DNA from 3 places in the Acinetobacter sp. CAU_H_S170_2 genome. Region 1 is predicted to be linked to each of the others. Evidence: predicted binding sites of a transcription regulator. Region 1 holds the regulator's gene; each other region holds the start of a gene.

Region 1 (4,557 bases):
TCTGTCAATCAAACCACTGCTGAAAACATTCCAGGCTTGTTTGCCCGAAATGAACGTATGGTCTGTTTATTTGATACAGAAATCGGCCGTATGGCCGTAGTTCTCGTTGGCGCCATGATTGTGGCGGGGATTGAAACTGTTGCAACAGGAAAAGTGAAGCCTACTGGCCGTTTAGAATTAAATCAGCATAATTTATTCTTGGACAAAGGAGCTGAACTGGGTCGCTTTTACTTAGGCTCAACCGCTGTGGTACTGTTTGAAAAAGACAAAATGACGTGGGATGCAGCCTTTAAAGCCAACTCGACTGTGGTGATGGGTGAAGTGATGGGACATACAGTTTAATCGTTTCAGCTCTCGGTCACCGTCCTTGTTAAAGGGACGGTGAGAGACAAAAAAGCACCGATATCGGTGCTTTTTTCATGCTTTTGAAGAAAGGTTTATTCAGGATTATAGGTGCGTTCTTTGGGGAAAATCACTTTAAAAATAGAGCCTTGATTTTCTTTGGATTCAATTTCTAAATGTGCTTGGTGCTGCATTAATACGTGTTTCACAATTGCGAGTCCTAAGCCTGTGCCACCCGTTTGTCGACTGCGCGCGCTGTCAACACGGTAGAAGCGTTCGGTTAAACGGGGCAGGTGCTTAGGATCAATGCCTATACCAGTATCTTCCACAGTAAAATAAGCCTGTTCACCATTGTCATGCCAACCCATGGTCACCGTTCCACCTTTCGGCGTGTATTTGATGGCATTGGTAATCAGATTACTAAAAGCGCTGGCTAACTCCATATCTGAACCGATTAAGTCGCAGTGACTGTCGATATCGAGATTGAGCGTATGCCCATAATCAATATTATAGGCATGCGCATCGTCATAAAGTTGGTTCATTAAGCTAGGCATATCAATGATTTGATTTTTAGCAATTTGCTTGTCATTTTCTAGGCGTGACAGTAATAGCAAATCATTCACCAAGGCATTCATGCGTTTGGCCTGTGCCTGCATTTGGTCAAAGGCCCGCTTCCAACGTGGGTTGAGATCTTCTTGGTCTGTAAAGGTTTCAATATAACCACTGAGTACTGTGAGCGGTGTGCGTAGTTCATGTGAAATGTTATCGACAAAGTCTTTACGCATTTGTTCGAGATTGTGCATGCGGGTCACGTCATAGGCGACCAGTAAGCGACTTTCTCCACCAAATCGAGTCATTTTGACTTGAACATAATGTTCATCAAAACTGGATGACTTCATTTTTAAGCCATCTGGTGCAGCATCAATATTATTGTAATAATCCACAAAACTTGGTTGGCGTAATAAAGTCAAAATATTACGGCCACGGTCATTTTGTTCGATGCCTAATAACCGTTCTGCAGCAGGGTTCCACCATTCAATTTGTTGCATGTCATCTATCAGCACCACGGCTTCTTGCAAAGCGACCAATGACGACTGCGCGCGATCAATCAACCCGACCATTTCCGCTTGTACAATCCGTTCTTGGCGCTGTGCACGATAAACATTGAACAATAATGCCCCCCAAATGCCCCCAAGGTTGGGTGGAACTTCGTAGGGACGATTGGAAATCCAGTCATTGACCAAATACAAAGAGCGCATTTGCAGAATGAAAAAAACGGCAAAGGCAAAGGAGATACACGTCCAAAAATAACCAACGCCAAAACCAATCAAGCTTGCAATCAGCAAGAAAAAGGCAAGGAGACGTAAGTCCTGTTTGGCAAAGCCCCATAAACTGCTATATCGCGTTTTTTTATGCTCGCGCGCAAGTTCAGGGACCGGGTAGGGTTCATACATAAAACAAAATTAACCTAGGGCGATATCCGCACGTGTAGAGAATCGATAGCCTGTACCGCGAACTGTTTGCACAAAGCGATCTGCAGCATAAGGCTCAAGTACTTTACGTAAGCGGCGAATATGCACGTCGATGGTACGGTCTTCAATATACACGTTTCCGCCCCAGACTTGGTCAAGAAGTTGCGCACGGGTGTAGGCACGCTCAGGATGAGTCATGAAGAAGGCCAATAAACGATACTCAGTTGGCCCCATGTCGAGGAAATTATTGCCAAAGCTGACCCGTTGGCTGACAGGGTCTAAGATTAAACCATTGGCATCAATCGATTTTTCACCGCTGAGCGCATTAGCACGGCGTAAAACAGCTTTAATGCGGGAAACCAATTCACGGGTCGAAAACGGTTTAGTCATGTAGTCATCTGCACCAGCATCCAGACCTTGCACTTTATGGTCTTCTTCACCACGTGCTGTGAGCATAATCACTGGAATTTCAGAGAGATTTTCATCGCGCTTGAGACGGCGACATAAATCTACACCACTGACGCCACCAGGCATCATCCAGTCGAGCAAGATCAAAGCAGGACGCTGATCCACAATCATTTGGTGGGCTTGTTTTGCATCTTCTGCTTGTAAGCATTGAAAGCCTGCCATATCCAACGAGGTGTGAATCATTTCTCGAATGGGAAGTTCATCATCGACGATTAAAATGTAGTCATCTTTCACAACGCAATATCCTATTGTAGGTAACGGCAGGCCGTTTTAATTTTATGACAGGCTTATTACAAAGATTAATTATGACAGTATCATTGCAAAAAACAGACGATTGATGAAATTTGCAAAAAAATGTGACAAAAAATCGTCATATTGGGATTCAAAATTAATGGAAGTTTAATCTAAATTGCATTCGAAAATTCCGATCTCATCCAAGTGAAAAGTCTTAGACATCCAATTTTGCCCGTGTATTGGGGTCTGAAAAGATTTCTAGAAGTGAAATAAATACAATACGGCTGGAGGATAAAACTTCTTCAAAGGATTGTTTAAACCCACTAACCACCCAACGGATCGCAATTTGTGTGACATAGCCATTGAGGCCTGTGGCGACCAGCGAAATTTCACGTTCGGACCGGTTAATTTGCGGCATCATCAGCATCACAAAGGCTTGAATCATCCGGTCAAAACGGGTCATGGTTTCATGAATCGTGGCTTGGTTATGTAATTCTTGCACCAACATTGCATCGATATAAATAATACGCGCCATGCGGGGATTATCTTTTAGGGTGGTAAGCAGGGCACGCAGTCCAGCATCAATCATTTTATGTGGATCTGAAGAGGCTTGCATGATGGCTTGCATGACATTGTGCTGTAACTCATCGATCAGCTTTAAAAAAATGGTTTGAAACAGTTGCTCACTTTTTTTAAACGACTCATAAAAATAACGTTCAGTAAGTTTGGCTTCATTACAAATATCTTTCACCGTCACGGCAAAAAAGCCGTGAGTGCCGTAGGCTTCAATGCCAGCTTCAATCAATTTTTCACGACGCAGCTGTTTACGTTCAGAAAGCGATAAGCCCTTGAATTGTCTTTCTTTGGTTTTATTATTATTATCGCTGTTTTGTTGTACTGGTTCAGATGCCGTCATCAGATTTCATCGCCCTATTTGAAAGCCAAGGTTTTGCATAGTTTAGCAATAAACCACGACTCTACCTATGCGTAGGCTTTAATCTCTAGCTGGTTTTCATAGACTTGACACTTTTGGCTATTAAATTTATGACAATTGATATTGTCAATTATAAAAAAAGCATCTACAGTCGATGTACAAAGATAAAGGACAACCACAATCTCATGAAGAATTTTAAAAATAAAGTTGCGGCAATTACAGGTGCAGGATCGGGTATTGGCCAACAATTGGCACTTTTATTGGCCAAGGCGGGCTGTCATGTATCATTGAGTGATGTCAATGAACAAGGGTTGGCGAAAACAGTTGAACTGCTACAAGGCACCAATGTACGTGTCACCACGAAAAAATTAGACGTCTCAGACCGTTTAGCGATGCAAGCGTGGGCTGAAGAAACCGTACAAAATCATGGTTCTGTGAATATGATTTTTAATAATGCCGGCGTTGCTTTGGGTTCAACCGTAGAAGGTGCATCCTATGAAGAGCTGGAATGGATCGTGGGGATTAATTTCTGGGGTGTGGTCTATGGCACCAAAGAGTTTTTGCCTTATATTAAGAAAACAGGCGATGGGCATATCATCAATATTTCCAGTTTATTTGGTCTGACCGCTCAACCGACTCAGTCTGCTTACAATGCCACTAAGTTTGCGGTGCGTGGCTTTACCGAGTCATTACGCCAAGAGTTAGATATGGAAAACTGTGGCGTGAGCGCATTGTGCGTGCATCCGGGTGGGATTCGAACCAATATTGCCAATGCAGCCAAAGTGAATGACAGCTTGCGTAGCATCGGGATGAACCCTGAGAAATCTGCACAGACCTTTAATAAATTATTACGCTGTCCACCCGAAGAAGCGGCACGTCAAATTTTAGAGGCGGTACAAAAAGACAAGCGTCGTTTATTGATTGGCAATGATGCGAAAACGCTAGATTTGATTCAGCGTATCTTACCGACGGGCTACCAAAAAGTGACGGCTTTTGCGACCAAATTAAGCCAAAGAAAGTCTTAATGTTGTGATGTAAAAAAACCCGCATTGGCGGGTTCTTTTATGCTTAATTTTAATGAGTGTCATGATCAAAAAACTGTTTTAT
Region 2 (4,557 bases), on a different contig from region 1:
ATGTTCGATTCACTTTCACGAATATAGTTGTCTATGCTGTCGCCTTGTTCAGGTGTAGCTTGGTAACCATCTGTTTCAGGATTGTAAGTGGGTTCAACTTGATAATGCGGTAAGCCACATGTGGTTGCTTTGCGTGGTACGGTGTTTCGCAAGAGGGGAATATACATTGCACCCTCACAACCTTGCGCGGCAAGATAACCCGTGCCACGATCAATCCAATGCCATTGCACATCATCCGGTTGGCGTAAGTTGACTGGTTTTTGACGCAGCTGGCTCATTACACTTGTCCACACTGGCAACGCACCTGAAGAACCTGTTAAGCCAGTTTGTTTATTGTCATCTAAACCTAGCCAAACCACAGAAACATAATTGCCCGAGTAACCTGCAAACCATGAGTCACGGGTGTCATTGGTGGTTCCAGATTTGCCTGCAAGCTGAAGCGAGTTCGGTAGAGTGTTATAAGCTGAACGACCTGTACCTGAGGTCATCACTTGTTGTAGACCATAGTTCAGGACATAGGCAGAAGCAGGGTCAATGGTTTGTTGGACATTTAAACCATAACGGGTCAGCAAGCGACCATTTTGATCGACAACAGTACGAATGGATTTAGTCGGATACTTAAAACCGCCTGTGGCAAAGTTGCCATAAATGCTGAGCATTTCCATCGGAGACATGTCTACCGCACCCAAGAAAATGGATGGATAGGTTGGGATGTTACTGGTCACACCAAAACGTTTTAGGTGGTTACTAAACGTCGATAAACCAAACTCTTGACCAAGGCGAACTGCTGACAAGTTATATGAATTAGACAGTGCCTGTACCATTGGTACAACGCCGTGTTCGCCACCACTATAGTTCTTGGGTGTCCATGCTTTACCATTGGCTTGAATACTAATGCTACTGTCTTCAATTGGGCTGGCCCAGTTGTAACGTCCCGACTGAATCGCACTGAGGTAAATCACCGGTTTAAGTAGTGAACCGACTTGACGTTTGGCATCGAGTGCACGGTTAAAACCAGTAAAGTCTTGGGTTGAACCAACAGCTGCAACCAATTCACCATTTTCAGGATGAGCAACCAACACCGCACCTTGCAGCTCTTTTAGACGACTTGAACCACGGCTTAAGCGACCAACAGTCGATTTAAACGCATCTTGAATTTTGGTTTGTGCAATTGGATCGAGCGTTGTAAAGATGCGTAGACCTTGGTTGGTCAAATCACCTTCTTGGTATTCGGTACGTAACTGACGGCGTACAATGTCTAAGAAATCTGGGAAACGTGAAGGGCCGAGAGTCGGTTTGGCAATCACATTTAAAGGGCGAGCTGTTTCAGTTTCATATTGTTCTTGGGTCAGATAGCCCATGACCAACATATTGTTTAAAACAATATTACGGCGCTTTTTCGCAGCTTCTGGGTTACGCCAAGGGTTATATAAGGTTGGACCTTGTACCAAACCCACCAAATAAGCTTGTTGCGCAATATTTAGCTCACGCAAAGGCATGCCGAAGTAAAACTGTGAAGCCAAACCATAACCATTAATAGAATAGTTGCCGTTTTGCCCGAGGTTCACTTCATTGAGATAGGCTTCTAAAATTTCATCTTTGTCATAGTGAAACTCAACCAATAATGCCATAAATGCTTCATTGACTTTACGCTTAATGGTTTTTTCAGGGGTGAGGTAGAAGTTTTTCACCAACTGTTGGGTCAGTGTTGAACCACCTTGACGTTTTCCACCCGTTACATTACTCACAATCGCACGTGCCGTACCACGAATTGAAACGCCGTGGTGACTATAGAAATTACGATCTTCTGTTGCAATTAAAGCCTCAATTAAAGGCTTAGGGACTTTGTCGAGTTTAATCAGGACACGGTCTTCATTATGCTGCGGATAAATCCCGCCAATCAGCATCGGCTCTAAACGTGCAATCCCTGTAGATGAGGGTTTAGTTGCACTGACTTCAGCCACTTGCTCATTGGCAAAGGTGACTTTAAGCACTTGTTCAGGCTCGACACTATCACCGAAGTCAAAGCCACGGGTATGTACATATAGCTCATTGCCAGAACTGACAAAGTTCCCTGATTTGGTATAGTTTTCCGAGGACTTATAGCCCAAAAGTTTTAACTCTTGAGTGAAGTCAGCCTGATTGACAGGGGCATTGGTATACACTTCGAGTGGGCGTGCGAATACCTTCGCAGGAATGTCCCAGCGCTTGCCTTCAAACTTGTCACGTACAACGGAGTCGAGTCTTATTAAATAAATACTAAACACCAAGAATGCTGCAATGACTAAGATGCAGAAGATCAGTGCAATTAAACCTATGCCACGTTCTGACTTCATAAATACGAATAAGATCCTGAGAAATTGTGCTAATCATGCGAAGCTTTTCGCTAATTTGCAATAATTAAACTGTGAACAAACTGAAATATAGACAATTCCGCGAGTAGGAGCAGTCACTTTAGTTTTTGAATCAATTTAAATAAATAATGTTATGATAGGCGGGAATCGTAGCGGAGCGATGTTGCAGGTGCAAATTTCACATAAAACATTTCGAAACATAGGCTTAATTGGACGTCCAGATAAGTCTTCAGTCGTCGAAACCTTATGTCTTATTCATGATCATCTACTCAGCTTAGGGTTACATCCCGTTTTTGATGCGCAAACCGCTGAACTGGTTCCTTATAAAAATACACAAACGGTGAGTCGTGCACTTCTGGGTGAAGTGGTCGATTTGGTGATTGTGGTGGGCGGGGATGGCTCACTTCTGCATGCTGCACGTGCCTTGGTTAAATTTAATACTCCTGTAATGGGTGTAAACCGAGGGCGTTTGGGTTTTTTAACCGACATCAAGCCGACTGAAGTGATTTTTAAGCTCGATCAAGTTTTAAAAGGTGAGTTTCAGTTAGATCGTCGTTTCTTATTGGAAATGGAAATTCGCTCAAAGGGCGAGACGATTTATGATGCGATTGCCCTAAACGATGTGGTACTACACTCGGGTAAGTCGGTGCATATGATTGACTTCGAACTGAATATCGATGGTCAATATGTCTACCGTCAACACAGTGATGGTTTGATTGTATCGACGCCTACGGGTTCAACAGCCTATTCGTTGTCAGGTGGTGGCCCAATCGTGCATCCGGGGATGGATGCGATTGCTTTGGTACCGATGCATCCACATACCTTGTCTTCACGCCCGATTGTGGTGGGTGGACACAGTGAAATTAAGCTTCTGATTCGTGAAAACCGTGTCTTGCCGATGGTCAGTGCCGATGGTCAACACAGTGTTTCACTCAATGTGGGTGATAGCTTACATATTCGTAAGCACCCCTTTAAACTGAATTTATTACATCCACCGGGTTATGATTTTTATATGTCATGCCGAACTAAACTTGGGTGGAACCAAGATTTTGACTCTTTTCAACAGGATTAAATCATGAATATTGAACAGATGCTTTCTATTTTAGATGCCGATATTGTTGAGCGTTTAAAAACAGCTGTAGAAATTGGTAAATGGCCAAATGGCGTTGCGTTGACTGCTGAACAACGTCAAACTTGTATGCAAGCCGTTATTGCTTGGGAGCATCAGAATACTCCTGAAAAAGAACGTACGGGTTATATCGATAAAGGGCATAAAGAAGAAGGAGAGGAGTGTGATTCTCATGAGCCTGAACCAGAATTTAAACCTATTCGTTTTATTTAATTGATTAAAATACGTTGAATCGCTCAGCAACAGATGCTTGGTGATTCAACAACTCAATTTAAAAGAATAACCTTCAAAACTGTTTCAATCATTATGCTTATAAAAATAATAAAGCTCACTCGACTCAGTTTGTTCTTCATTACTGTAATTTCGAGCAATGTATTTGCAGAGCCAATAAGTGATGCAAGCAAAATTGAATGTTTATTAGATGTTTTTGTTTTACCGAGTCAAAATTTTCAAAATCCCGTCACACAATACACATCAATGAAAAATGATGGTTATCCGATGTTATTGATTGGAATAAAGATCCATAACGCCTATGCAGGCGAAGCATCGAAAAAGATAAAAAGACATCAACTCTATTGTTCAAGCCTCATTGGACAACAAAAAGATGTTTATTTATCTGGCCATCATGAATCTCAAAAAATCGACATTCATATTGGTGATCAGTTGAATCTCAGAAATATTCATTCTTTAGGAAAGCATTATCCTTACTGGGCCGACTTTTACTGGGTCGAAAAGCGTGACGAATAACGTTCACGCTTTTGTTTGTCCTCTCAGCTTAGAAACGGGTGTGCCAAAGCTGCTTGGCTTGTTGCATGGCATCGCCATACGTATCGCACACTCCCATGGTATAGAGCGCAATGCCAATGGTTTCAGTCACTGCCATTTCACCATATTCATGCTGTTTTTCACCCAGCCAAACTGCTTTAAACTCAGCCAAATCTAACTCTTCTTCAATTGGGCTTCGGTTGTCGGTGAGTTTAGGTAGCTCATGTTCGTAGAGTTCACCATTTTTAATGCCGCAGATCAGTGTTTTGGCATCTGGGTTACGTTCAAATTCGCCGCCTTCACCTTTAA
Region 3 (4,557 bases), on a different contig from region 1:
GGATGCAATTATGCAACATGTCAGCGCGCACAAAGTAGATACCAGCTTGATGTATATGTGTACACCTACCGATGTCTATGCCGTACCTGAAGAAGTCATTACAGCATCTGAGCAAAAGTTCAGTGGTCGTTCTAAAACGCAACAGATGATCAGTAAAAGTATTTCAACCCTCAGTGGACAACTGTTCTTCAAGAAAAACCTACATGACCTCGTCGAGTCGGATAATAACAAGTCTTACGGCATCACCGACTGTTTAGTGATTGAGCAAGGGCCAAACTATGCATTGGCTAAACGGATTCAACAGTGGCGTGCAACGCTTGCTCGCTCGGAAGGTCAGCGCGTCAGCATCAATATTGCACCATCAACCACCACGCATTCTGTCACCAAAAATCCACTGCTCAAAGCCGCATTTAATGGGGCGAGCTTGTTTGATGTTGAAGCCTTTAAGCCTGAAACAACCAATGCCATCATGGCGGCTTTATGGATCCATGATCTCCGTAATCCTAAGTCTGTAGCTAACCCAGAGGTCAAACTTGAACATCCTTTAGAACTGATGATGCACGGCGCCAATCACGGTGGCTTATGGCGTGTAGCTTATTTAGCACGTACTGCACTGCCCTTTGCAGCACTTTATGGCTTTGCCGCAGATAAACTACCTTTAGACAAAGTCTGGGCGAAGTTCAAAAAGTAAAATATGAACAGCATCGTTCATAAAATACAGAGCTAAAAAACGCTACCTTAGGTAGCGTTTTTTTATCATTGGTTTTTACGCATCAAATTAAACGAACTGTAGGAACAACCAGAACAAACCACCTGATAAACAGATCGTGGCTGGTAAGGTAAAGATCCAAGCCGAAAGAATGGTTCTCACTGTTGCAAAATTCAGACCTGACTTATTCGCCACCATGGTCCCTGCTACCGCAGAGTTCAATACGTGTGTGGTCGATACTGGCATACCAAAGCCATCCGCAGCTGCAATCGTAGTCATAGCCACTAACTCGGCTGACATACCTTGACCATAAGTCATATGGTTCTTACCAATACGCTCCCCCACAGTCACGACAATACGCTTCCAACCGACCATCGTACCTAGACCTAAAGCCAATGCCACAGCCACTTTCACCCACGTTGGGATGTACTGTAAGAATGAATCTAAGTTACTACGATATTCTTTTACTGTCTTTTTGCCCTCTTCCGACATCGCTGGCAATTGATTCGCTTTATCCAAACGTTTGAACGCTGTCGTGCTTAAGTACATGTCATTACGTAGTGCAGAAACTTCAGCTTCAGGAATATCTTTAAGATCTCCATAATGGCCAACACGCTCACCCAAATGATCTGTCAAACTGGCTAAAGCAGGTACGACTTCTGGGGTCATTTCTTTGGTTTGAATATATTGCGTGATCACCGTACGGGCTTTTTCATCTGCAATATCGTTATGATTCGGATAAATCACAGCCGCAGTTTGATCTGAAAGTTGAGCAAATGACTGAATGTGCTGTGAATCTAAATTCTTATTTAAAGAATAAGCCAAAGGCACAATACCAATCAAAATCAGCATGATTAGACCCATACCTTTTTGACCGTCATTTGAACCGTGAGCAAAACTTACACCTGTGCAAGTAAAAATCAAAATGGCACGAATCAGTGGAGGTGGTGGTTTGTTGCCTTCAGGTGGTTGGAACAGTTCCAGTTGTTTCTTAAAGATTTTTTTCACCAATAAGAACAACACTGCTGCAAAAGCAAAACCGATCATGGGTGAAAACAGTAAAGCTTTACCGACTTTAATCACCTGATCCATATCGACACCCGAAGCACCACTGCCTGAATGCATCAAGTAGTTCATGATGCCCACACCTAAGATCGAACCGATCAAAGTATGTGAACTTGATGCTGGAATACCCAAGAACCATGTGCCCAAGTTCCACAAAATCGCAGCAATCAACATGGCAAACACCATGGCAAAACCTGCGCCTGAGCTGACATTCATAATCAACTCAACGGGCAGCAGCGCAATAATACCGTAAGCCACTGCACCACTTGCGACCATAACCCCAAGAAAGTTACAGAAACCTGCCCACATCACCGCAACAGGTGCAGACAGTGCATTTGTATAAATGACCGTTGCAACCGCATTGGCAGTGTCGTGGAAGCCATTTACAAACTCAAAACCCAAAGCAATGAACAACGCCGTCGCTAAAAGAATTAAAGAGTAAAGATTCAGTGCAGGAACATGCGATAAGTCAGCAGAAAGCTGAAAGCCAATATAAATTAGCGTTGAAATAATGACCGTTAAAAACACCGGCATAAAAAATTTCGGTGTAGGTACGTGCACATTCGTCGACTTGACCTGTGTCACGTGCACCTGATCTTGGACGGGAGGAATATTAGAATTCATGCAGACGGCTAAAGAGGATATCAATATCCCCTATTGTTCAATTTAATTGTGACAATTATATGACAAATGCGTGTCACATGAAGCCAATTTTTTCATAATTGGCTTATTTTAGATCAGCAGTAAATCGCTTATAAGCCTTGAACGCACTGTGCTGGCTCAAAATTTAACTTTTCGGTGCGGATTACGCTGAATTATTTTCTTACATTTGGCTGTGCTGTCTGTAACAATCTGCTCCAATCAATATTTTTCATCTCTATTTCTTCTGATCTATTAACATAGCGGGTCTATATTTCACTTTCGTGAAAACTAAAGCTAAATCAGCCTTTTTTATTTGCCATATAGCCAATACCACTTGAATTAGGCATCAATCAACCTGCTTTTCTGCTAAAATATTGCACGTTTTGAAAACCTGTTTGTGAGTTTTGAATGTCTACACTTGCCACCTTAAAAGCACTTCTTGCCGAGCGCATCCTTATTATCGATGGTGCGATGGGTACCATGATTCAGCGTCACAAGCTCGAAGAAGAAGATTATCGTGGTGAACGCTTTGTAGATTGGGCTTCTGACCTCAAAGGTAACAATGACCTGTTGGTATTGACTCAACCGCAAATTATTCAAGGCATTCATGAAGCGTACCTCGATGCTGGTGCAGACATTATTGAAACCAACAGCTTTAACGGCACACGTGTTTCAATGTCGGATTACCACATGGAAGATCTTGTTCCCGAGATTAACCGCGAAGCGGCACGCTTAGCCAAAGCCGCTTGTGAAAAATATTCAACCCCTGACAAACCACGTTTTGTGGCAGGTGTATTGGGGCCCACATCACGTACCTGTTCGATTTCACCGAATGTAAATGACCCTGCGTTCCGCAACATTACTTTTGATGAACTCAAAGAAAACTACATCGAAGCGACGCATGCCTTGATTGAAGGTGGTGCAGACATCATCTTGATCGAAACCGTGTTCGATACCTTAAACTGTAAAGCTGCGATCTTTGCAGTAAAAGAAGTGTTCAAACAAATTGGTCGTGAACTTCCACTCATGATCTCAGGCACCATTACCGATGCATCTGGTCGTACCTTAACAGGTCAAACCGCAGAAGCGTTCTGGAACTCGGTTCGTCATGGTGACTTACTCTCAATTGGTTTTAACTGCGCCCTAGGTGCAGATGCCATGCGTCCACACGTGAAAACCATTGCTGATGTAGCCGATACTTTTGTTTCAGCGCATCCAAATGCAGGCTTGCCAAATGCTTTTGGTGAATATGACGAAACCCCTGAACAAACCGCAGCCTTCATTAAAGAATTTGCAGAAAGTGGTTTGATCAATATTACCGGTGGTTGCTGTGGTACAACGCCTGATCATATCCGTGCAATTTACAATGCAGTGAAAGACATTCAGCCACGTCAGGTGCCAGAAACCAAACCTGCCTGCCGTTTAAGTGGTTTAGAACCGTTTAACATTTATGATGATTCGCTATTCGTGAACGTCGGTGAACGTACCAACGTCACAGGCTCAAAAAAATTCCTACGTCTCATCCGTGAAGAAAAGTTTGCTGAAGCTTTAGAAGTTGCACAACAACAAGTTGAAGCTGGTGCACAAATCATCGACATTAACATGGATGAAGGGATGCTCGATTCGCAAAATGCGATGGTGCATTTCCTGAATCTGGTTGCATCTGAGCCTGATATTTCTCGTGTGCCAATCATGATTGACTCATCAAAATGGGAAATCATTGAAGCTGGTTTGAAATGCGTACAAGGTAAGCCAGTCGTCAACTCGATTTCCTTAAAAGAAGGTTATGACGAGTTTGTCGAAAAAGCGCGTTTATGCCGACAGTACGGTGCTGCGATAATTGTTATGGCCTTTGATGAAACAGGACAAGCTGATACTGCTGAACGCAAGCGTGAAATCTGTAAACGTTCTTATGATGTTTTAGTCAATGATGTTGGCTTCCCTGCCGAAGATATTATTTTTGACCCGAACGTGTTTGCAGTTGCAACAGGGATTGAAGAACATAATAACTATGGCGTCGACTTTATTGAAGCCACAGGTTGGATCAAGCAAAACCTACCGCATGCTATGATCTCAGGTGGTGTCTCTAACGTCTCCTTCTCCTTCCGTGGTAATGAACCTGTACGTGAAGCGATTCACTC

What was found. The regulator PhoB, encoded in region 1, activates phosphate uptake and scavenging genes when phosphate is short. The targets are predictions, from matches to a motif close to TGTCATNAANCTGTCATAA.
Region 2: a site for PhoB is predicted at 2,407-2,425, ahead of AC5EUN_RS04540 (NAD(+) kinase). Genes of this name have one in related genera too.
Region 3: a site for PhoB is predicted at 2,445-2,463, ahead of AC5EUN_RS11650 (inorganic phosphate transporter). Genes of this name have one in related genera too.

Annotation. Positions count from the first base shown of each region.
Region 1 is NZ_JBZYAE010000004.1:4,944-9,500, forward strand. It holds gene asd (archaetidylserine decarboxylase) at 1-342, shown strand, start outside; gene phoR (phosphate regulon sensor histidine kinase PhoR) at 438-1,796, opposite strand; gene phoB (phosphate regulon transcriptional regulator PhoB) at 1,806-2,516, opposite strand; gene AC5EUN_RS17520 (TetR/AcrR family transcriptional regulator) at 2,731-3,432, opposite strand; gene AC5EUN_RS17525 (SDR family NAD(P)-dependent oxidoreductase) at 3,636-4,475, shown strand.
Region 2 is NZ_JBZYAE010000001.1:923,227-927,783, forward strand. It holds gene mrcB (penicillin-binding protein 1B) at 1-2,336, opposite strand, end outside; gene AC5EUN_RS04540 (NAD(+) kinase) at 2,488-3,426, shown strand; gene AC5EUN_RS04545 (YeaC family protein) at 3,430-3,696, shown strand; gene AC5EUN_RS04550 (hypothetical protein) at 3,790-4,230, shown strand; gene AC5EUN_RS04555 (glycosyl transferase family protein) at 4,259-4,557, opposite strand, start outside.
Region 3 is NZ_JBZYAE010000001.1:2,356,904-2,361,460, forward strand. It holds gene AC5EUN_RS11645 (hypothetical protein) at 1-691, shown strand, start outside; gene AC5EUN_RS11650 (inorganic phosphate transporter) at 779-2,398, opposite strand; gene metH (methionine synthase) at 2,825-4,557, shown strand, end outside.